Linked DNA regions of Marichromatium purpuratum 984. Each later gene encodes a partner of the first gene's protein in a complex. Links are inferred from orthologs where the notes say so. Each region holds a gene or a part of one and is shown in the gene's direction. Other genes may lie near its edges. The genes, in order: dnaX, holA, holB and dnaN.

What was found.
Region 2: the proteins of dnaX (region 1) and holA are in contact, whole or in part, in a cryo-EM structure (PDB 8GIZ), measured with the Escherichia coli proteins. The link is inferred for Marichromatium purpuratum 984 from one-to-one orthologs.
Region 3: the proteins of dnaX (region 1) and holB are in contact, whole or in part, in a cryo-EM structure (PDB 8GIZ), measured with the Escherichia coli proteins. The link is inferred for Marichromatium purpuratum 984 from one-to-one orthologs.
Region 4: the proteins of dnaX (region 1) and dnaN are in contact, whole or in part, in a cryo-EM structure (PDB 8GIZ), measured with the Escherichia coli proteins. The link is inferred for Marichromatium purpuratum 984 from one-to-one orthologs.

What each region holds. Positions count from the first base shown.
Region 1 is NZ_CP007031.1:1,044,255-1,049,429, forward strand. The notes cover bases 2,321-5,175. They hold dnaX (DNA polymerase III subunit gamma/tau), read left to right. Parts: upstream 2,321-2,768; coding sequence 2,769-4,583; downstream 4,584-5,175. Other genes in these bases: MARPU_RS04795 (YbaB/EbfC family nucleoid-associated protein), read left to right, coding at 4,753-5,076; recR (recombination mediator RecR), read left to right, coding at 5,096-5,175. Outside these bases: MARPU_RS04775 (hypothetical protein), read right to left, coding at 1-324; MARPU_RS04780 (hypothetical protein), read left to right, coding at 509-1,048; MARPU_RS04785 (coiled-coil domain-containing protein), read right to left, coding at 1,036-2,280. UniProt on the Escherichia coli protein: Part of the beta sliding clamp loading complex, which hydrolyzes ATP to load the beta clamp onto primed DNA to form the DNA replication pre-initiation complex.
Region 2 is NZ_CP007031.1:194,208-199,310, forward strand. What follows is about bases 1,189-3,971. They hold holA (DNA polymerase III subunit delta), read left to right. Parts: upstream 1,189-1,964; coding sequence 1,965-2,978; downstream 2,979-3,971. Other genes in these bases: leuS (leucine--tRNA ligase), read left to right, coding at 1,189-1,254; MARPU_RS00890 (LPS-assembly lipoprotein LptE), read left to right, coding at 1,325-1,837; MARPU_RS00900 (glutamate-5-semialdehyde dehydrogenase), read left to right, coding at 3,010-3,971. Outside these bases: more of leuS, read left to right, coding at 1-1,188; more of MARPU_RS00900, read left to right, coding at 3,972-4,284; MARPU_RS00905 (hypothetical protein), read right to left, coding at 4,387-5,103. UniProt on the Escherichia coli protein: Part of the beta sliding clamp loading complex, which hydrolyzes ATP to load the beta clamp onto primed DNA to form the DNA replication pre-initiation complex.
Region 3 is NZ_CP007031.1:1,675,522-1,680,840, forward strand. The notes cover bases 1,069-4,067. They hold holB (DNA polymerase III subunit delta'), read left to right. Parts: upstream 1,069-2,059; coding sequence 2,060-3,076; downstream 3,077-4,067. Other genes in these bases: mltG (endolytic transglycosylase MltG), read left to right, coding at 1,069-1,406; tmk (dTMP kinase), read left to right, coding at 1,407-2,063; MARPU_RS07590 (PilZ domain-containing protein), read left to right, coding at 3,122-3,493; MARPU_RS07595 (TatD family hydrolase), read left to right, coding at 3,504-4,067. Also shown: pabC (aminodeoxychorismate lyase), read left to right, coding at 1-390; more of mltG, read left to right, coding at 402-1,068; more of MARPU_RS07595, read left to right, coding at 4,068-4,280; pap (polyphosphate:AMP phosphotransferase), read right to left, coding at 4,285-5,319. UniProt on the Escherichia coli protein: Part of the beta sliding clamp loading complex, which hydrolyzes ATP to load the beta clamp onto primed DNA to form the DNA replication pre-initiation complex.
Region 4 is NZ_CP007031.1:477-5,688, forward strand. Bases 338-3,229 are described here. They hold dnaN (DNA polymerase III subunit beta), read left to right. Parts: upstream 338-1,179; coding sequence 1,180-2,280; downstream 2,281-3,229. Other genes in these bases: dnaA (chromosomal replication initiator protein DnaA), read left to right, coding at 338-1,087; recF (DNA replication/repair protein RecF), read left to right, coding at 2,296-3,229. Also shown: more of dnaA, read left to right, coding at 1-337; more of recF, read left to right, coding at 3,230-3,396; gyrB (DNA topoisomerase (ATP-hydrolyzing) subunit B), read left to right, coding at 3,881-5,212. UniProt on the Escherichia coli protein: Confers DNA tethering and processivity to DNA polymerases and other proteins. Acts as a clamp, forming a ring around DNA (a reaction catalyzed by the clamp-loading complex) which diffuses in an ATP-independent manner freely and bidirectionally along dsDNA.

The sequences.
Region 1 (5,175 bases):
GTTCTCGGCGCACGACCACCAGGGGTAGCCGCAATCGAGTTCACCGTTGAATGTGCCGACCTCGCTGAGACACCAGCGATAGTCGCGGAAGGCCTCGGTATGGCCGGCCTCGCAGTCGCGATAGTCGGCGCGGGCGTGCTCGCGACAATGCGCGCGGGCGCTGTCGCACTGGCCGATACAGGCGGCGATGGCGAGCTGACGGGGCAGGGGCTGGTCCTTCAGCAGCGGGTCGCTGCAGGCGCCGAGCAGGCTCAGCGCCAGGGCCAGCACGACACCACGTCGCGATCGACGAAAGGGATGCGGTGACGATTGGCGCAGTCTCATCGGGAGGCTCCGGGGATGTGACGGTCGCGCCTCGACCCTGGCGCGGTTGCGGTCACTGTAGCGGCAATCGCGCCCCGGTGCATCCGCATGACATACAATGGGCGCTCGGGGGCCGCGCCTGACCGCGGTCGGTCGAGGGTCGAGGCGGGCGCGCGCCGCGCCGCCGTCGCCGAGGGAGAACGCCATGTCCAGAATCGTCGTGCCCGTTGTGTTGCTCGGTCTGCTTGCGGGGTGTGCGCTGATCCCGCCGCAGCGTCTCGGCGGGATCGCCGTCGAGGTGCCGCCGGAGGAGTACGGCAGGCGGCTGTGCGAGCACCTCGAGATCGAGGTCTATGCCACCTGTGTCAGCCAGGTGATCGACAATCTCGACCGTCCCCGTCCCGAGGTGCCCTCGCCGGGTCGTTCGACCTCGGGGCCGGTGGTGGCGGTGGTCGACGGCGAGGTATTCAGCGGCGACTATCGCTCGACCCTGTTCACCGGCGAACTGAATCTGACCAGCCCGAAGACCCGCTGTCGCGGTGGTTACAGCGCCTTCTCCGGCGATCCGGCCGCGATCTACGAATTCCACTGCGAGGACGGGCGCAGCGGCTGGGCGGATCTGGTGCGCGATCTCAGCGGTCGCAACGGTATCGGCCGACTCGCCTTCAGCGACGGCGCCGCCGGTCAGCTGGTGTTCGGTCACGCCCCGTTGGGCAGCGCCGAGCCCTATCCCTATCTGCCCTGATCGGGGCCGCGCAGACGCTCGGTCAGGCGCAGCATCTCGCGCTCCATCTCCAGGTTCTCGAACGGGCGCAGCGTTGGGAGCTGACGCTCCATCAGTGCCTCGAGCAGGCGCTGGCTGGCACGCACCAGCCCCACCAGCTCGCCCGAGAGGCTGACCGTCTGATAGGTGTTCCAGGCGGTGGCGATGTCGCCGGCGAGCTGCGCGCGCGCGGTGCGAATCTGGCGTGCCTGGTCCTCGAGATAACCCCGATAGACCGCCGCCGCCTCGCCGGTGACGCGCTGCGCCTCGAGGTTGGCCTCGAGCAGCGCGGCGCGCTCGGGGTTCTGCGCCTTGAGCGTGCGGGTCTCGGCGGCGAGCGTGCGGGCGCGCTCGGCGATGGCGTCGATGCGCGGCAGGTAGTCGTCCTCGATCTGGTGCTCGATACGGCGGTGGAGGTGCTCCAGGGTCTGCAGCAGCACCACGTAGAGTCCGTAGTAGCGACGCGCGCTCTCCAGATCCTCGCCACTCTCGGCGACCAGCGCCTCGAGCTGTTCGGTGAGGGTGCGGACGTTGTCGAAGAGGATGCCGAGTTCGACGACGTTGTCGCCGACCACGGTCGAGAGCAGGAAGCGGACCTGCTCGTCATCGATGTCCAGCCCCATGGCACGCAGCTCGGCGGCGAAGCCGCGCTCGATCGCGGCGATCTCGGCCTCGACTTCGGTGATCTCGCGCTGGTCGCGGGCGATCGCCGCGGCGTGGTCGGCGCGGGTCTTGAGCAGGGTCGATTGTTCGGGGGCGGTGAGCTGCTGCTGTCTGGACTCGGCGATCTGGGCGCGCAGCTCGACGATACGGGCGTTGAGCTCGCGGATACGCGCACGCTGGGCGAGCGCTGGCGAGACCGAGAGCAGCGCGACGGCGCGATCGAGCAGGGCGTCGATCTCGGCCTGGTTGGAGTTGCGGTCGGGACCGAACCAGGCGCGCTCGGGCAGCGTCGCCTGGCGCTCGGTGAGGGTCAGCGCCTCCTCCAGCTCGGGGCGCGCCCGCTCCCAGGCGCGACCGAGGTCGGCGCCGTCGTCGCCGAGTAGTCGCCGGGCGTCGGCCGCAGCCTGATCGGCGAGCTCGCGCGAACGTTGCCACCACGCGGCGGCGGTGCTCTGAGCGCGCTCCCAGGCATCGGTGTCGGGCTCCTGCGCTAGGCTCGGCGCGGGCAGGGCGAGTGCGAACAGCAGTGGGGTCAGCGAGATCGGGCGCATGGCGGTCGGGGTCGGGCGGTTGCGGAACTCGTCCCACTCTAGCAGCGCCGCGCGCGCTTGCCGAGGCCAGCTATCAGCCGCCAGCCGCCAGCCGCCAGCCTCCAGGGCTGTAAGCTGATAGCTGTCGGCTGGTAGCTGGTAGCTGGTAGCTGGTAGCTGGTAGCTGGTAGCTGGCTCCCGGTTTGTCTTCCGTGGCGCACTTTGTTAATCTCTCGCGCTCTTGTCGTCATCGTCTGATGGTTGCAAGAGCGTTATGGTGACCCGTGTCGGTCCCCTCGCAACGTGAGATCGTGAACCCGGTCAGGCCCGGAAGGGAGCAGCCGCAGCGGTTGAAGCGTGTGCCGGGGTGTGGCTGGCGCGGGTTGCCGCCCCAGATTCCGCGCTGACGCCGGCCTCGGTCCGCGACGCCAGACGCCACCCTTAGGAAGCTCCCCGCGCTCGCCCGCGTGCGCGCCCTGCAACAGAGTTTCGACCGATTCGAGTCGCGCATGTCCTACCAGGTGCTCGCCCGTAAGTGGCGCCCCAAGTCGTTCGACGATATGGTCGGCCAGCAGCATGTGGTGAGGGCGCTCGCCAATGCGCTCGATCGCGGCCAGCTGCATCACGCCTATCTGTTCACCGGTACCCGCGGGGTCGGCAAGACCACCCTGGCGCGCATCCTCGCCAAGTCGCTCAACTGTGAGCAGGGCGTGAGCGCACATCCCTGTGGTCAGTGCGCGACCTGTCGCGAGGTCGATGCCGGGCGCTTCGTCGATCTGATCGAGGTCGACGCGGCCTCGCGCACCAAGGTCGACCAGACCCGTGAACTGCTCGACAACGTCCCCTATGCCCCGGCGCACGGTCGCTACAAGGTGTATCTCATCGATGAGGTGCACATGTTTTCGGCGCACAGCTTCAATGCCCTGTTGAAGACGCTCGAGGAGCCGCCGCCGCACGTCAAGTTCCTGCTCGCCACCACCGATCCGCAGCGTCTGCCGGTGACCGTGCTCTCGCGCTGTCTGCAGTTCAACCTGCGCCGTCTGCTGCCCGACGAGATCGGCGCGCACCTGCGTCATGTGCTCGAGACCGAGGGGCTGGCGTTCGAGTCCCCGGCGCTGGCCCAGCTCGCGCGCGCCGCCGATGGCAGCATGCGTGACGCGCTGAGCCTGCTCGATCAGGCGATCGCCTTCGGCGGCGGTCAGCTGGTCGAGGCCGAGGTGCGCGCCATGCTCGGCACCCTCGACGGCGAGGTGGTGCTGGCGCTGGTCGAGGCGTTGGCCAGCGGCGACGGTGCCGCGCTGCTCGCCGAGGTCGAGCGCGTCGCCGCGCTCACCCCCGATTACGCCGAGTTGCTGCGCGAGCTGATCGCGCTGCTGCATCGTCTGGCGCTGGTTCAGCAGGTGCCGCGGCTGCTTGCCGCCGACGATCCCGATGGGGACCGTCTCGGCGCCCTCGCCGCGCGCCTCTCGCCCGAGGACGTGCAGCTCTACTACCAGGTTGCGTTGACCGGGCAGGGCGATCTCGCCCTCGCGCCGGATCCGCGCGCCGGACTCGAGATGGTGCTGCTGCGCGCGCTCGCCTTCCGCCCCGCCTCGCCCGCCGGGCAGCCCGACGGCGCACCCGCTGCGCGTCGGCCTCCCGATCCGCGTCCCGCCCCCCCGGCCGCACCCCGTCAGAGTGCGCCAGCGCCGAGCCGTGGCCCGAACGCCTCTGGTACGCCACCCTGGGAGGTTGCCGCCCCGGCGCCGCTCCCGGCTCCCGAGCCATCGGCGCCTGCGTCCGTTGCGGCGGTGCCTGCTGCGCCCTCGCCGGACAGTGCGCCCGCCGCTGGTGTGCCGCCTTGGGAGGTCGCCGACCCGAGTCCGATCTCCGAGCCGTCGGCGCCAGCGCCCGCTGTATCATCGCCGCGCGCGCCTGTCACCGCCCCCCGTCCCGACCTCCGCTCCCCGGCGCAGTGGCAGCAGCTCGTCGCCGGGCTGCGGGTGCGTGGGATCGCCGGCGAGCTGGCGCACAACTGTGGTTTTCTCGACTGGGCCGATGGCCGCCTGCTGCTGAGTCTGGACCCGGCGGTCGAGCATTTGCGTGTGCCTACGGCCGAGAGCCGTTTGCGCGAGGCGCTCGAGGGCGCGCTCGGCGAGCCGGTGCGCCTCGAGTTCCAGATTGCCCGCCCCGAACAGGAGACACTCGCTCAGCGTCGCGTGCGTGAGGCCGAGGCGCGCCAGCGCGCGGCCGAGGAGACGATGTACGCCGACCCGGTGGCCGAGCGGATGCGCGAGCAGCTCGCCGCCGACTGGGTCCCGGGCAGCATCGAGCCGCAGGGCTGAGTCACGCGCATGCCGGGCGCTGGCCGTTGTGATGCCTCCCCGCGTCCGCTCGAGCCATGTATCCTTGCGTCCGGCACGCGACGCGTGCGCCACTGCGAGCGTCGCGTCATGCGTTGTCCCCGCCGGGGGCGCGATGTCCCCAATCACCCGTCAACGAGGTAGATCCAAGATGAAAGCTGGACTCGGTGGCCTGCTCAAGCAGGCGCAGAAGATGCAGGAAGAGATGCAGCAGGCGCAGGCACGCCTGGCCGAGGAGGAGGTGACCGGCGAGGCCGGTGGCGGTATGGTCAAGGTGACCATGAACGGCAAGTACCAGACCAAGCGTGTCGAGATCGATCCCTCGCTGCTCGGCGACGACAAGGAGATGCTCGAGGACCTGATCTCGGCGGCGATCAACGACGCCACCCAGCGTGTCGCCGAGAAGATGAAGGAGACCATGTCGTCGGTGACCGCCGGCATGCCGCTGCCTCCGGGCATGAAGTTCCCCTTCTGAGTCCGTTGGTCGAGCGCGCATGAGCGAGCGGGCCCTGCTCGATCAGCTGATCGATGCGTTGCGCTGTCTGCCCGGGGTCGGGCCGAAGTCGGCGCAGCG
Region 2 (5,103 bases), 850 kb from region 1 along the record:
GTGGTCAATACCGCCGACGGCGAGGCGCGTCCCGAGACCGAGCTGCCGGTGCGTCTGCCCGAGGACGTGGTGGTCGACGGCTCCGGCTCGCCGCTCAAGCGCATGCCCGAGTTCTCCGAGCTCGGTAACGGCGAGACCCGCGAGACCGACACCTTCGATACCTTCTTCGAGTCGAGCTGGTACTACGCCCGTTACTGCTCGCCGGACTGCGACACCGCCATGCTCGACGAGCGCGCCAAGTACTGGCTGCCGGTCGATCAGTACATCGGCGGCATCGAGCACGCGGTGCTGCACCTGCTCTATGCCCGTTTCTTCCACAAGCTGATGCGCGACGAGGGCCTGGTCGACTGCGACGAGCCCTTCACCAAGCTGCTCACCCAGGGCATGGTGGTGGCCGAGACCTGGTATCGCGAGGACGCCGACGGGCGCAAGCAGTGGTTCAATCCCGCCGAGGTCGTGCCGGTGCGCGACGACAAGGGGCGGGTGGTCTCGGCGGTGCTCGAGGCCGACGGCGAGCCGGTGACCTACGGCGGCATCGAGAAGATGTCGAAATCGAAGAACAACGGTGTCGATCCGCAGACGCTCACCGAGCGCTACGGCGCCGACACGGTGCGGCTCTACACCATGTTCACCTCGCCGCCGGACCAGTCGCTGGAGTGGAACGACGAGGGTGTCGAGGGTGCCTTCCGCTTCATCAAGCGGCTGTGGGCGTTGGCCGCCGCTGAGGCCGAGACGATCCGCGCCGGTGCCGCGCCGGCCGACCTCGACGAGGCGGCCAAGGCCGCGCGTCTGGAGATCCACGGCGCACTCAAGAAGGCCCTGTTCGACTATCAGCGCAACCAGTTCAACACCGTGGTGTCGGGCTGCATGAGCATGGTCAACACCCTCTATCGGCTGGAGTCGGCGGCGCGCGCGCAGGTGCTGCGCGAGGGCGTGAGCATCGTGCTGCGGCTGCTCGGCCCGATCGCGCCGCACGTCACCCACCATCTGTGGCGCGACCTCGGCTTCGGCGACGACATCCTCGCCGCGCCCTGGCCCGAGGTCGACGAGTCGGCGCTGGTGCAGGACTGCATCGAATACGTGGTGCAGGTCAACGGCAAGGTGCGCGCCAAGATCAAGGTCGCGGCCGACGCCGACAAGGTGGCGATCGAGGCCGCCGCGCTGGCCGACGAGCACGCACGCAAGTTCATCGGCGACAAGACCGTGCGCAAGGTGATCGTGGTACCGAAGAAGCTGGTCAACATCGTCGCCTGAGGTGCGCCCCTCCTCGGGGCCGCTCCCGGCGAGGGGTGTCGCGAGACGCGAGAGACGGAGTGAGCAACGAATGAGCCGATCGATGCCCGGTGGCCGGGGTCCGTGGATGGTGCTGCTGACGGCGGTGCTGCTGGCGCTCGCCGGCTGTGGCTTCCAGCTGCGCGGCAGCGTCGAGATCCCGCCGACGCTCAACCCGCTCTATATCCAGGCCGATGCCGGCTCGCCGGTGCGGCGCGCCCTGCTCGATCTGCTCGCGGGCAGCGACGTCGAGGTGACCCGCAACGCCACCGAGGCGCGGATGGTGTTGCGCATCCTCGCCGAGACCAGCTCCTCGCGGGTCGCCGCGGTCGATATCAACGGCAAGACCCTGGCCTACGAGCTGCACTACATGGTGCAGTTCGACGCCCTCGGCGAGGCTGGGGTGCAGCTGGTCGCGCCGCAGGGTCTGGATCTGGTGCGCACCTTCGACAACCCCGACGTCGAAGTCCTCGGCAAGCGGCTCGAGCAGGACTTGATCTTCGAGGACTTCGCCACCGAGGCCGCCGATCGTATCCTCACCCGGTTGCGCGTGGCGCTGCGCTGAGCGCCGCTGGCGCGGCGGCATCACCCGGCCCGCCGGTCGCGTCGGTGCCGACCTTGCGTGCTCCCCGGCGCGCGCCCTGCCTTGACGCCGGCGCGCGCTGCTCCCTTGTTCGGACCCCTGGTACATCATGCGTCTGCGTTTCAATCAACTCCAGGCCCAGCTCGCGCGCGGACTCGCGCCGGTCTATCTGCTCTGCGGCGAGGAGCCCTTCCAGCTCGACGAGGCCGCGCGGCTGATCCGTGCCGCGGCGCGCAAGGCCGGGTTCGCCGAGCGCGAGGTGCTCGACCAGGACGGCGGCTTCGACTGGAACGCGCTCGGCGCGGCGGCCGATGCGCTGTCGCTGTTCTCCACCCGCAAGCTCATCGAGCTGCGCCTGGGTGGGGCGCGCATCGGCAAGGAAGGCGGCGCGGCGGTGCGTGAGTACTGCGCCCGGCCCTGTGCCGACAACCTGTTGCTGATCCTCGCCCCCGGGCTCGAGCGCAAGGAGCTGAAGGCGCGCTGGGTCGGCGCGGTCGAGGAATGCGGCGCGGTGCTGCAGGTGTGGCCGCTGAAGGGGCGCGAGCTGGAGCAGTGGGTCGAGCAACGGCTGCGCGGGGTCGGCTTCGCGCCCGCCGACGGGGTCGCCGCGCTGCTCGCCGAGCGCGCCGAGGGCAACCTGCTGGCCGCCTCCCAGGAGATCGAGAAGCTGCGCCTGCTCGGCGAGCCGGGCCCGCTCGGGCTCGACGACCTGCTCGGCACCCTTGCCGACAGCGCCCGTTTCGATCTCTTCGCCCTCACCGACGCCGCGCTCGTCGGCGATCGCGCCCGGGTGCAGCGGATCATCGCGGTGCTGCGCGCCGAGGGCAGCGCCGAGAGCCTGGTACTCTGGGTGCTCGCGCGCGAGCTGCGAATGCTCGCCGAGGCCGCCGAGGCCGTCGCCCGGCAACAGTCCCCGGCGAAGGTGCTGGCCGCCCACCGGGTGCCCAGGCCACGGATGCCGGTGGTCGAGCGCGCGTTGCGTGGACGCTCGTCGGGTCAGCTCCACGGTCTGTTGCGGCGCTGCGCCGAGGCCGATCTGGCGATCAAGGGGCTTGCTCCGGGCGATCCCTGGCAGCGCCTGGCCGCGATCGCCGACGATCTCGCTCGGGGCGACGCGCACTGAACGCCTTTTCCATCCATCGAAGGTCATCGACATGAGCGAATCCAGCATCCACGACATCGACGCCTACATGAGTGATCTCGGCGTGCGCGCCCGCGCCGCCGCCCGCGCCCTGGCGCGTGCCACCACCGCCGAGAAGAACCGCGCCCTGCTCGCCATCGCCACGCGGCTCGATGCCGCGCGCGACCAGCTCGCCGCGGCCAACGGTCGCGACCTCGAGGCCGGCGCCGCCAAGGGGCTCGATGCCGCGCTGCTCGATCGGCTCGAACTGACCCCGGCGCGGATCGACGCGATGATCGAGGGGCTGCGCCAGATCGCCGCGCTGCCCGATCCGATCGGTGCCATCACCGATCTCGACTATCGTCCCTCCGGCATCCAGGTCGGGCGCATGCGGGTGCCGCTCGGCGTCGTCGGCATCATCTACGAGTCGCGTCCCAACGTCACCGCCGACGCCGCCGCGCTCTGTCTCAAGTCGGGCAATGCCACGGTGTTGCGCGGCGGCTCCGAGGCCTTCGCCTCCAACCAGGCGATCGCCGGCTGCATCCACGCCGGGCTGGAGGAGGTCGGGCTGCCGGCCGACGCGGTGCAGGTGATCGCCACCACCGACCGCGCCGCGGTCGGGGCGATGATCACCATGCCCGAGTCGATCGACGTCATCATCCCGCGCGGTGGCCGCGGGCTGATCGAGCGCATCAGCCGCGAGGCGCGGGTGCCGGTGATCAAACACCTCGACGGCATCTGTCACGTCTACATCGACGCCCACGCCGATCTCGACAAGGCCTTCGCCATCGCGCTCAACGCCAAGACCCAGCGCTACGGCACCTGCAACACCATGGAGACCCTGCTGGTCGACACCGCCGTCGCCGGGCAGATCCTGCCGCGCCTGGGCGCGGCCTTCGCCGAGCGCGGGGTGGAGCTGCGCGGCTGCGCGCGCACCCGCGAGCAGCTGCCCGCGGCGCTGCCCGCCAGCGAGGCCGACTGGGATACCGAATATCTGGCGCCGATCCTCTCGATCCGGGTGGTCGACGGTCTCGACGCGGCGATGGACCACATCGCCCGGCACAGCTCGGCGCACACCGAGTCGATCGTCACCGAGGACTATGGTCGCGCGCGTCGCTTCCTCCGCGAGGTCGACTCCAGCTCGGTGATGGTCAACGCCTCGACGCGCTTTGCCGACGGCTTCGAGTACGGGCTCGGTGCCGAGATCGGCATCAGCACCGACAAGTTCCACGCCCGTGGCCCGGTCGGGCTGGAGGGGCTGACCTCGCTCAAGTTCGTGGTGCTTGGCGACGGTCAGGTGCGCGGCTGAACGGCGTGACCCGGTCGCGCGGCGCGACCGGGCGATCGATCGGCTGAGCGGACACGACGCGGCCGCCCCGGTGGACCGGGGCGGCCGCGTGTCGTCAGGGCCTCAGTTGTAGGGGTTGGCCCGGTTGATGAAGTCCTGATAGGCCTCGGTGTCGTAGGTATGGGGCGGCAGCTGGGTGGCGAACCAGGTGAAGTTGTAGGGGCTGGTGTAGGCCCCTTCGGGGGTCTCGACCACGCCGCCGAAGACCGAGCAGCCGCAGAGCGCGGTGGTCTTGTAGTAGGAGCCGGAGGCGCCGTCCAGGACGCACCCGGTCTCGATGCCGGGGACACACTCGTCGACCGTCTCGTTGCGACAGGTCAGGCCAGCGCTGCAGCTTGCGCTGTCGACCGGGACGTAGCAGCTGTTGCCGTTGCTCGGGTCGCATGGACCACAAGTATCGCCATGTCCTCCCGGCATATTGTCGGAGACGAAGTTGTAGTTTTCACAAGGTGCGGTGAACAGTCGTTTGTGACTGACCCGGACGAAGTAATAGCCCGGCTGGTCGAGCCCGAGCAGGAAGGTCTCGGGGTCGACGGCATCGCCGTCCGAGTCGGTGTTCTTGGTGTTGAACGACAGCAACGGGACCACCGAGGTCCGCGGGACGCCGTTCACGATCTGGGTGGCGGTGGCCATGTTATAGACCTCCATCTGCCAGTCGCCGAGACCGCAGCCCTCGCGCTCGCAGAAGGTCACCGAGATCAGCTCGTTGCCCTGGCTGTAATAGACGAACCAGTCCTCCTCCCCCTGGCCCCAGGTGTAGGTGGCGTCCGGGTCTTCCCC
Region 3 (5,319 bases), 630 kb from region 1 along the record:
CTCGATGCGGTGCTGGCACGGCGCGAGTGGGACGATGGCGCCATCGCCGAGGGCTTGATGCAGACCCCGGACGGCGCCATCTGCGGGGGCACCATGAGCAACCTGTTCCTGTGGGACGGCGTGCGGCTCTACACCCCGGCGCTCGATCAGGCCGGTATCATCGGCACGGTGCGCGAACTGGCGCGCGAGCTGGCTGCCGAGGCCGGCATCGGCTGCGCGGTGCGACGCCTGTGTGTCGATGACCTCGAGCGCGCCCGCGCGCTCTTTCTCACCAACGCGGTGATCGGTGTCTGGCCGGTGGCCAGGCTCGAGGCACGGTGCCTCGACCTCGACGATCAGCCCTGGGATCTCTTGCACGCGGTGCGGGCCGCCGCGCACACGCCTGGATGACGACTCATCGAATGACCCTGCTGCGAATCCTCCTGATCCTGCTCATCGCCCTGGGCGCGCTCGGCGCCGGGGTCTGGGTCGACTACCAGCGTTTCGAGAAGACGCCGATCGCACTCGATCGCGAATCCATCGTCTTCGACATCCCGGTCGGCAGCTCGCTCGGCCAGATCGCCGAGCGACTGACCGAGCGCGGCGCCATCCCGCATCCTTACTACTTCATCGCGTTGGCCTACCGGCGTGGCGACCAGGCACGCATCAAGGCCGGCGAGTACACCCTCACCGCAGCGATGACACCGGTCGAGGTGCTCGATCACCTGGTGCGCGGCAAGGTGGTCCAGTATCCGATCACCCTGGTCAATGGCTGGACCTTCCGTCGTGCGGTCGAGGCGATCGACGCCCATCCGCACTTCGGCGGCGAGGGGCTGGCCGCGCTCAGCGACGCCGAGCTGATGGCCCGGCTCGGCCATCCCGGCGAGCACCCGGAGGGGCGCTTCTTCCCCGACACCTATGCCTTCCCCCGCGGCACCACCGGGATCGACGTCCTGCGTCGTGCGATGCAGCGGATGAAGCTGGTGCTCGCCGAGGAGTGGGCCGGTCGCGCCGAGAACCTGCCCGTCGAGACCCCCTACGAGGCGCTGATCCTCGCCTCCATCGTCGAGAAGGAGACCGCCGCGACCCATGAGCGGGCCAAGATCGCCGGGGTCTTCGTGCGACGGCTGCGCATGGGGATGCGGCTGCAGACCGATCCGACCGTCATCTACGGCATGGGTGAGCGCTATGAGGGCGACATCCGCCGCTCCGACCTGCGCGAGGCGACCGCCTACAACACCTATGTGATCGACGGCCTGCCGCCGACGCCGATCTCGTTGCCCGGTCGCGGCACCATCCATGCGGTGTTGCACCCGGCCGACGGCGACGCCCTGTTCTTCGTCTCCAAGGGCGACGGCACCCACAAGTTCTCGGCCACCTATGCCGAGCACAAGCGCGCGGTGCGTCGCTATATCCTGGGAAAATAGATGTCTGCACCAACCGAAGCTGGCCGTTTCATCACCCTCGAGGGCATCGAGGGCGCGGGCAAGAGCACCCAGGTCGAGCGTCTCGCCGGGGCGCTGCGTGCCCAGGGGCGGCGCGTCATCACCACCCGTGAGCCGGGTGGGGCGCCGATCGCCGAGCACATCCGCGAACTGTTGCTCGACCCCGAGCACGGCGCCATGTGCGAGAGCGCCGAGCTGCTGCTGATGTTCGCCGCCCGCGCTGAACATCTCGACAAGACCATTCGCCCGGCCCTCGAGGCCGGGGTGTGGGTGATCTGCGATCGCTTCACCGACGCCACCTACGCCTATCAGGGCGGTGGTCGCGGGCTCGACGTCGCCCCCATCGCCACCCTCGAGCGGCTGGTGCAGGGTGCGCTGCGCCCCGATCTGACCCTGGTGTTCGATCTGCCGCCGGCGCAGGGACTGGCGCGTGCCCGCGCCCGTGCCGGTGCGGCCGATCGCTTCGAGCGCGAGACTCTGCGTTTCTTCGAGGCCGTGCGCTCGGTCTATCTGACACGAGCGGCGACCATGCCGGAGCGTTATCGGGTGATCGATGCCGCCGCGCCGCTGGCGTCGGTCAGCGCCGAGATCGAGCGTCTCGCCGTGGAGCTGCACGAGACGCTCGGGGCCGGACGATGAGCCAGGTGCGCGATCGACTGCCGCCCTGGCTCGCCGTGCCCTGGGCGCGGCTGCTGCAGGCGCGCGCCGCCGATCGGCTGCCGCACGCGCTGCTGCTGAGCGGACCGGCCGGGGTCGGCAAGCGTGCTCTGCTCGAACGCTTTGCCCGCGCGCTGCTCTGCGCCGCGCCCGACGCCGAAGGACAGGCCTGCGGGCGCTGTGCGGAGTGTGTGCTGCTCGCCGCCGGCAATCATCCGGATCTGGTGCGTGTCGGTCCCGACCCCGAGAGCAAGTCCGGTGACATCCCGATCGCCGCGATCCGTACTCTCTGCGCCGGCGAGGCGCTGACCCCGAGCCGCGTCGAACGGCGGGTAGTGCTGATCGATCCTGCCGATCATCTCAACGCCGCGGCGGCCAACGCGCTCCTCAAGACCCTGGAGGAGCCGGTCGGGCGCACCCTGCTGTGTTTGGTCGCCGAGCACCCGGAGCGGCTGCCGGCGCCCATCCGCAGCCGCTGTCAGCAACTGCGTATCGCGTTGCCTGCGGAGGCCGAGGCGCTCGCCTGGCTGCGTGGTCGTCTGCCCGATGAGCAGGCCGCGCTGGCGTTGCGTCTGGCCCACGGCGCGCCGCTGGCCGCGCTCGACCGGCTCGACCCCGAGCGCCTGGAGGCGCGCGCGCAGCGGCTCCAGGGGTTCATCGCCCTGGCCCGGGGGGAGCGCGCGCCGCTCGCAGAGGCGGCGGCTTGGAACAAGCTCGGCGCCGCGTTACTCTTGGAGTGGATGGCCGGCTGGCTCTGCGATCTGCTGCGGCTGGGTGCGAGCGCGACGCCGCCCCGGCTCGACAACCCCGATCAGCGCGAGGCGCTCGCTGCGCTCGCCTCACGGCTCGATCCGGTGGCCGCGCATCGCTTCTTCAGGCGAGTGCTCGAGGCCCGCACCCAGTGCGAGGGCAGCGTCAACGTCCAGCTGCTGCTGGAGTCGCTGGCCATCGAATGGCGTGAGCTGGCCGTATCCGGTCGAGCCGCGTCGGCGTGATCTCGCGTGGCGTCCGCACGCATCCACACCCGAGGATCCCGATCGATGAGTTCACCGACCAACTCGCTGGGCGCGCTGGGTGGCCAGCAGCGTATCCTCAACTTCGCCATCCGCGACAAGAGCGCGCTCTACGCCTCCTACATGCCCTACATCAAGAACGGCGGGTTGTTCATCCCCACCACCAAGCGTTATCAGCTCGACGACGAGATCTTTCTGTTGCTGCAGCTGATGGAGGAGACCGACCGCATCCCGGTGGCCGGTCGGGTGGTGTGGATCACCCCGCCCGGCGCCGAGGGCAACCGCTCGGTCGGCGTCGGGGTGCAGTTCAGCGATCAGGACAAGGGCGCGGCGCGGCGCAAGATCGAAGACTATCTGGCGGGCATGCTCAACTCCGAGCGTCCCACCCACACCATGTAGGCTGTTTTTGATGCTGGTTGATTCACACTGCCACCTCGATCGGGTGGACCTCACCCCTCATGGCGGCGATTTCGCCGCGCTGATCGCGGCGACCCGCGCCGCGGGCGTCACCCACCTGATGAGCATCGGCATCGACCTGGAGCACTATTCGGCGATGCGCGCGCTGATCGAGCCCTATCCCGAGGTTTTCTGCTCGGTCGGCGTCCACCCCAACGAGAACGAGGGCGAGGACCCCGACGTGGCGCGCCTGCTCGCGCTCGCCGACGATCCGCGGGTGCGCGCCATCGGCGAGACCGGGCTCGATTACTATCGTGGCGCCGAAGACGCCGAGCGCCAGCAGCGCCGTTTCCGCACCCACATCGCCGCCGCGCGCGCCTGCGCCAAGCCGCTGGTGATCCACACCCGTCAGGCCCGCGCCGATACCCTGCAAATCCTGGAGCAGGCGGGCGCGGGCGAGGTCGGCGGCGTGGTGCACTGCTTCACCGAGGACTGGGAGACGGCACGCCGCGCCCTCGAACTCGGCTTCCACATCGGCTTTTCCGGGATCGTCACCTTCAAGAACGCCGCCGAGCTGCGCGAGGTCGCCCGCCAGGTCCCGGACGAGCGCCTGCTGATCGAGACCGACGCCCCCTATCTCGCTCCGGTGCCGCATCGCGGCAAGTCCAACCAGCCGGCCTGGGTCGCCCACGTGGCCGAGTGCCTGGCCGAGGTGCGCGGCTCGACCCCGGAGGCGATCGCCGCACTGACCCGCGACAACGCACTGCGTCTGTTCGACCTGCCCGGCTGAGTCCTCACTTGCCCTTCTTGCCCGCGGTTGCGCCCTCGGCTGGCTGCGGGCGACGCTCGCCGCAGGGCAGATAACCCGCCGGCGGTGGCTGCTCGCCCTCGAGCGCCTCGGTCAGGGCCGCGCAGATGGTGCGCAGCACCTTGACCCGGGCATAGGGTTTGTCGTTGCCCTCGACCAGGGTCCAGGCGGCGTGGCGAGTGCTGGTGCGCACCACCATCTCGTTGATCGCCTCCTTGTACTGCGGCCACTTCTCACGGTTGCGCCAGTCCTCGTCGGTGATCTTGTAGCGCTTGTAGGGGACGTTCTCGCGGTCCTTGAAGCGCTTGAGCTGCTCGTCCTGGCTGATGTGCAGCCAGAACTTCAGCAGGATCACCCCGCTGTCGACCAGCTGCTCCTCGAAGCGGTTGATCTCGGAGTAGGCGCGGCGCCACTCGGCGTCGGTGGCAAAGCCCTCGACGCGCTCGACCAGCACCCGCCCGTACCAGGAGCGGTCGTAGAGGGTGATATGGCCGGCGCGCGGGATCTGGCGCCAGAAGCGCCACAGATAGTGGTGCGCCTTCTCCTCGTCGCTCGGTGCCGCCACCGGGATGGCGCGATAGAGCCGGGCGTCGATGGCGTTGGTGATGCGACGGATGGCACCGCCCTTGCCGCCGGCGTCCACCCCCTCGAACACCAGCACCGTCGAGCGCTTCTGACTGTAGGCGCGCCAGGCCAGCTCGTTGATCTCGTTCTGCAGCCGCTTGAGTTCGGCCTTGTAGGGATCGCGCTCGAGCGCGAGCGAGAGATCGAGTTGATCGAGCAGGGTGATCCGTGCCTGCTCGCCGACCGGCAGCTCCGGGCTGCCGATGCCCGAGACCTGCTCGTCGGCGGGCCCGGCGGCGGCCAGGCGCGAGCGCATCGCATGGAGCAGGGTCTTGCCGACGGTGAGATCGCGATAGCGGCGGTTGCCGGCCTCGATCAGGTACCAGGGCGAGACGCCGCGATCGGTGTGCATGATCACCCGCTCGGCGACCTCCTCGAAGGCGGCGTACTGCTCGGA
Region 4 (5,212 bases), 1.0 Mb from region 1 along the record:
CCCCCGCGCCAGCGCCAGCGCCCCGGCGGTAGCGACGGCTGGCGGCGACGACCGTGACCGCCAGCTCAGCGCCAATCTCAATCCCGACTTCACCTTCGACAGTTTCGTCGAGGGCAAGTCCAACCAGCTCGCTCGCGCCGCCTCCTTCCAGGTCGGTCAGAACCCGGGAACGGCCTACAACCCGCTGTTCATCTATGGTGGAGTGGGGCTGGGCAAGACCCACCTGATGCATGCGGTGGGCAACATGGTGCTCGCCTCCAACCCCAATGCCCGGGTCGCCTACCTGCACTCCGAGCGCTTCGTCGCGGAGATGATCAAGGCGCTGCAACACAATCGCATCGACGAGTTCAAGCGCACCTACCGCTCGGTCAACGCGCTGCTGATCGACGATGTCCAGTTCTTCGCCGGCAAAGAACGCTCGCAGGAGGAGTTCTTCCACACCTTCAACGCACTGTTCGAGTCTCGTCAACAGATCGTGTTATCCAGCGACCGTTTCCCCAAGGAAGTGGTGGGACTCGAAGAACGCCTGCGTTCACGTTTCGGTTGGGGGCTGACGGTCTCGATCGAGCCACCAGACCTCGAGACCAGCGTCGCCATCCTCCACAGCAAGGCCAGTCTGCTCGGCGTCGACCTGCCCGAGGACGTCGCCTTCTTCGTCGGTCGCCGGATCCGCTCGAATATCCGTGAACTCGAGGGCGCGCTGCGCCGACTGGTGGCTAACGCCCAATTCACCGGCAAACCGATCACTCTCGACTTCGCCAAGCACGCGCTGCGCGACATGCTCGCGGCGCAGGACAAGCAGGTCAGCATCGAGAACATCCAGAAAACCGTGGCCGAATACTTCAAGCTGCGCGCCTCGGACATGCTCTCGGCCAAGCGCAGTCGCTCGATCGCCCGACCGCGCCAGATCGCCATGGCCCTGGCCAAGGACCTGACCAAGCACAGTCTTCCCGAGATCGGCAACGCCTTTGGCGGGCGCGATCACACCACCGTGCTGCACGCCACGCGCAAGATCAAGAGCCTGCGCGAGAGCGACGCCGGGGTCGAGGAGGACTACAGGAATCTGCTGCGAATCCTGACCTCCTGAGTCACGCACGGGTCCAGGATCGCGCCGTTCGGTGCTCGCACCCATCACATGCGACATCGCAATCGCCCATTCACGATTTTTAGGAGACATTCATGGAATTCGTCGTTAACCGCGAGATCTTGTTGCCGGCGCTGGGGAAGGTGATCGGCGTCGTCGAGCGCCGTCAGACACTGCCGATCCTCGGCAACTTCCGACTGGTGGCTCGCGAGGGCGAACTCACCATCCTCGGCACCGACCTCGAGGTCGAGGTCCAGACCCGCTGCGAGGCGGCGGTCCAGGAAGTCGGCGAGACCACGGTCCCGGCACGCAAGCTGGTCGACATCTGTCGTAACCTCGGCGAGGGCACCGACATCCGCTTCCGTATCAGCGACGAGCGCTGCGTGGTCACCGCCGGGCGTGGGCGCTTCTCGCTCGGCGTGCTGCCGGCGGTCGACTTCCCGGTGATGGAGCAGGAGCAGGGCGGGGTCGAGTTCGGACTCGACGAGGCCGGTTTCAAGCGGGTGCTGGAGAAGACCGCCTTCGCCATGGCCCAGCAGGACGTGCGCTATTACCTCAACGGTCTGTTGATCGAGTTCGATGCCAAGGGACTGACCGCGGTGGCCACCGACGGTCATCGTCTGGCCAAGTTCAACACCGATCTCGGGGTCGCCGCGGTCGACGGGCGCCAGGTCATCCTGCCGAGCAAGACGGTGCTCGAACTGCGCCGCCAGCTCGGTAACTCCAACGACCCGGTCTCAGTGGTCCTGGGCGAGAAGAGCATCCGTCTGGTGATCGGCGACATGATGATGACCTCGAAGCTGGTCGACGGTCGCTACCCCGATTACGAGCGGGTCATCCCGCAACAGCTCGCCAAGTCGGCAGTGATCGACAAGGAGCCGCTCAAGCGCGCGCTCTCGCGCACCGCCATCCTCTCCAACGAAAAGTATCGCGGCGTGCGTCTGGCTTTCGACAATGGACTGCTCAAGCTCCAGGCCCACAACCCGGAGCAGGAAGAGGCCGAGGAGGAGGTCGAGATCGAGTACCAGGGCGAATTCACCGCGATCGGCTTCAACGTCTCCTACCTCACCGATCTGCTCGGCGTGCTCGATGGCAGCGAGGTCGAGGTCAGCTTCCAGGACGGCAACAGCAGTTCGGTGTGGCGGGGCAGGGGCGCGGAGGCCGAAACCTACGTGGTGATGCCGATGCGCCTCTAGTCGCATCCTGACGAGATGCCCGAGTCCAGCCCTGTCTGTCCGTTGCGCACGCTGCGGGTGGTCCATCTGCGGCGCTGCCGTGAGGTCGCGCTGGAGACCGCAGCCCCCGTGGTGGTGATCACCGGCGGCAACGGTGCGGGCAAGACCACGCTGCTCGAGGCGGTCTATCTGCTTGCCCGCGGGCGCAGCTTCCGTGGCCGTAAGGCCGGCCCGATGACCACCCGCGGCGAGCGCGGCACCCTGGTCGAGGGGCGTTGCGAGGCCGATGCGCCGAACGGACGCCTGCTGCGTTATCGGCGCGATCATCATGGTCGCGAGCACAGCCTCGACGGTCTGCCCTGGCCGCCAGCGGGTGACGATCGTCCACTGCGCATCAAGCTGATCGGTGAGAACGCCCAGTCGCTGCTCGAAGGCGACCCGACGCTGCGCCGGACCTTCCTCGACTGGAACCTGTTCCACGTGGAACCTCGACTCGGCGCGCTCAGACGAGAACTCTCACGGGTCCAACAACAACGCAACGCCGCGCTGCGGCGCGGTGGTGGGCGAGAACTCGCGGTCTGGGATCGAGGGTTGAGTGAACTGGGTGAGCGTATCGACGGCCAGCGTCAGGTGTTCTTCGCGCACTGGCGAACGCGCTTCCACGAACTCGCCGCGACCTTTCCCTTCCTCGACGGGGCCGATCTGGTGTTCGCTCGGGGCTGGCCGGCGCAACAGTCGCTGGCCGAGGCCATCACCACCGCCCGGCGTGCAGAACTCAGTCGTGGACATACCCTGATCGGTCCCGGTCGAGCCGAGTTCCAGCTGGTGCGCGACGGCGCCCGACTCGCGCTCTCACGCGGCCAGGCCAAGGTCGTGGTCTGTCTGTTGCAGCTCGCCGCCGAGCAGGTCCATCGCGACCAGGGACTCGCGCCGGCACTCTGGCTGCTCGACGACATCGAGGCCGAACTCGACACTCACACCTTGGAGCGACTCTGGGGACTGCTCGGCCAACGCGACGGCCAGTGCATCCTCAGCCGGGTTGCGACCTCCCCGGACCCAGGCCCCTGCACCCGCCCCAACGCCACCCGAGTGTTTCACGTGGAACACGGAGCCGTGACCTCAAGCGCCGGGCATTGATCGGATGCGCGTGTTCCACGTGAAACGGGGGATCGCCGAACGGCTCCCGACCCCGGACACCGCTTGCTCCACGTGAAACCATCGGCGCGCAAGGCAGGGGACTGACAGGGATGTTTCACGTGAAACCCAGCCAGGGGCATGTACCCGACGATCGTTGCACAACGCCCAAGCAGGGCGGCATCCCGTATAATCAAGGGATGAGACGACCGCTCTGGACCCTCGCAGCGCGCGTGGCGTGTCGGCATCGGCCGCTCACCGTCGACGCGGGGCACGCCCCTCGTCCCGTGCAGGCTCTCGCCCCCCCGGGGCCACGCCAGATCATGACACCCGGAGGTCCGCACGGAGGACGCCCAGTGCGTTTCAGCACGACGCCCCAGAACACGACGCTCGGCTCGAACACCGAACCGCGTATCCCTCGATCCTTTGCCCTTTGCCCCCCGGGCATCGAACGACAGGATCTCACTCATCGCTCGAAGCAGATCACATGACGTACGATTCCTCCAACATCAAGGTACTCCGCGGATTGGACGCTGTCCGCAAGCGTCCGGGTATGTACATCGGCGACACCGACGACGGCACCGGTCTTCACCACATGGTGTTCGAGGTGGTCGACAACTCCATCGACGAGGCACTCGCCGGTCATTGCTCGAGCATCAGCGTGACCCTGCATGCCGACGGTTCGGTCTCGGTACTCGATGACGGACGCGGTATCCCCGTCGACATCCACGAGGAAGAGCAACGCTCGGCCGCCGAGGTCATCCTCACCGTGCTCCACGCCGGCGGTAAGTTCGACGACAACTCCTACAAGGTCTCCGGCGGCCTGCACGGGGTCGGCGTCTCGGTGGTCAATGCGCTCTCGGAGTGGCTCAGGCTGCGCATCCAGCGCGGCGGGCACATCTATGAGCAGGAATACCGCATGGGCGAACCCATGTACCCGCTCAAGCGTATCGGCGACACCGAGCAGACCGGCACCGAGATCCGTTTCCAGCCCTCACCCGAGATCTTCACCAGCCTCGATTTCCACTACGACATCATGGCTCGTCGGCTGCGCGAACTCTCCTTCCTCAACTCGGGAGTGCGCATCACCCTCAGCGAAGAGGCGACGGGACGCAGCGATCACTTCGAGTACCAGGGCGGCATCCGCGCCTTCGTCGAGCACCTCAACAGCAACAAGGAACCGATCCACCCGACGGTGATGCACTTCAGCGCCGAGCGCCAGGACATCTCCGTCGAACTGGCGATCCAGTGGAACAGTGGGTATCAGGAGACCATCTTCTGCTACACCAACACCATTCCGCAGCGCGACGGCGGCACCCACCTCGCGGGGCTGCGCGCCGCACTCACCCGCACCCTCAACAGCTATATCGAGCAAGAGGCGCTGGACCGCAGCCAGAAGGTGCGCGCCATCGGCGACGACGCCCGCGAAGGCCTCACCGCGGTGCTCTCGGTGAAGGTGCCGGACCCCAAGTTCTCCTCGCAGACCAAAGACAAGCTGGTCTCCTCGGAGGTCAAGTCGGTGGTCGAGTCGCTGGTCGCCGAACAGCTCGGTATCTTCCTCGAGGAGACCCCGAACGAGGCCAAGGCGATCGCCAACAAGATGCTCGAGGCGGCGCGCGCGCGTGACGCCGCGCGCAAGGCGCGCGAGATGACGCGGCGCAAGGGCGTGCTCGACATCGCCGGGCTTCCCGGAAAACTCGCCGACTGTCAGGAGAAGGATCCGGCGCTCTCCGAACTCTATCTGGTCGAGGGAGACTCGGCCGGTGGCTCGGCCAAGCAGGGGCGTGATCGCAGCTTCCAGGCGATCCTCCCGCTCAAG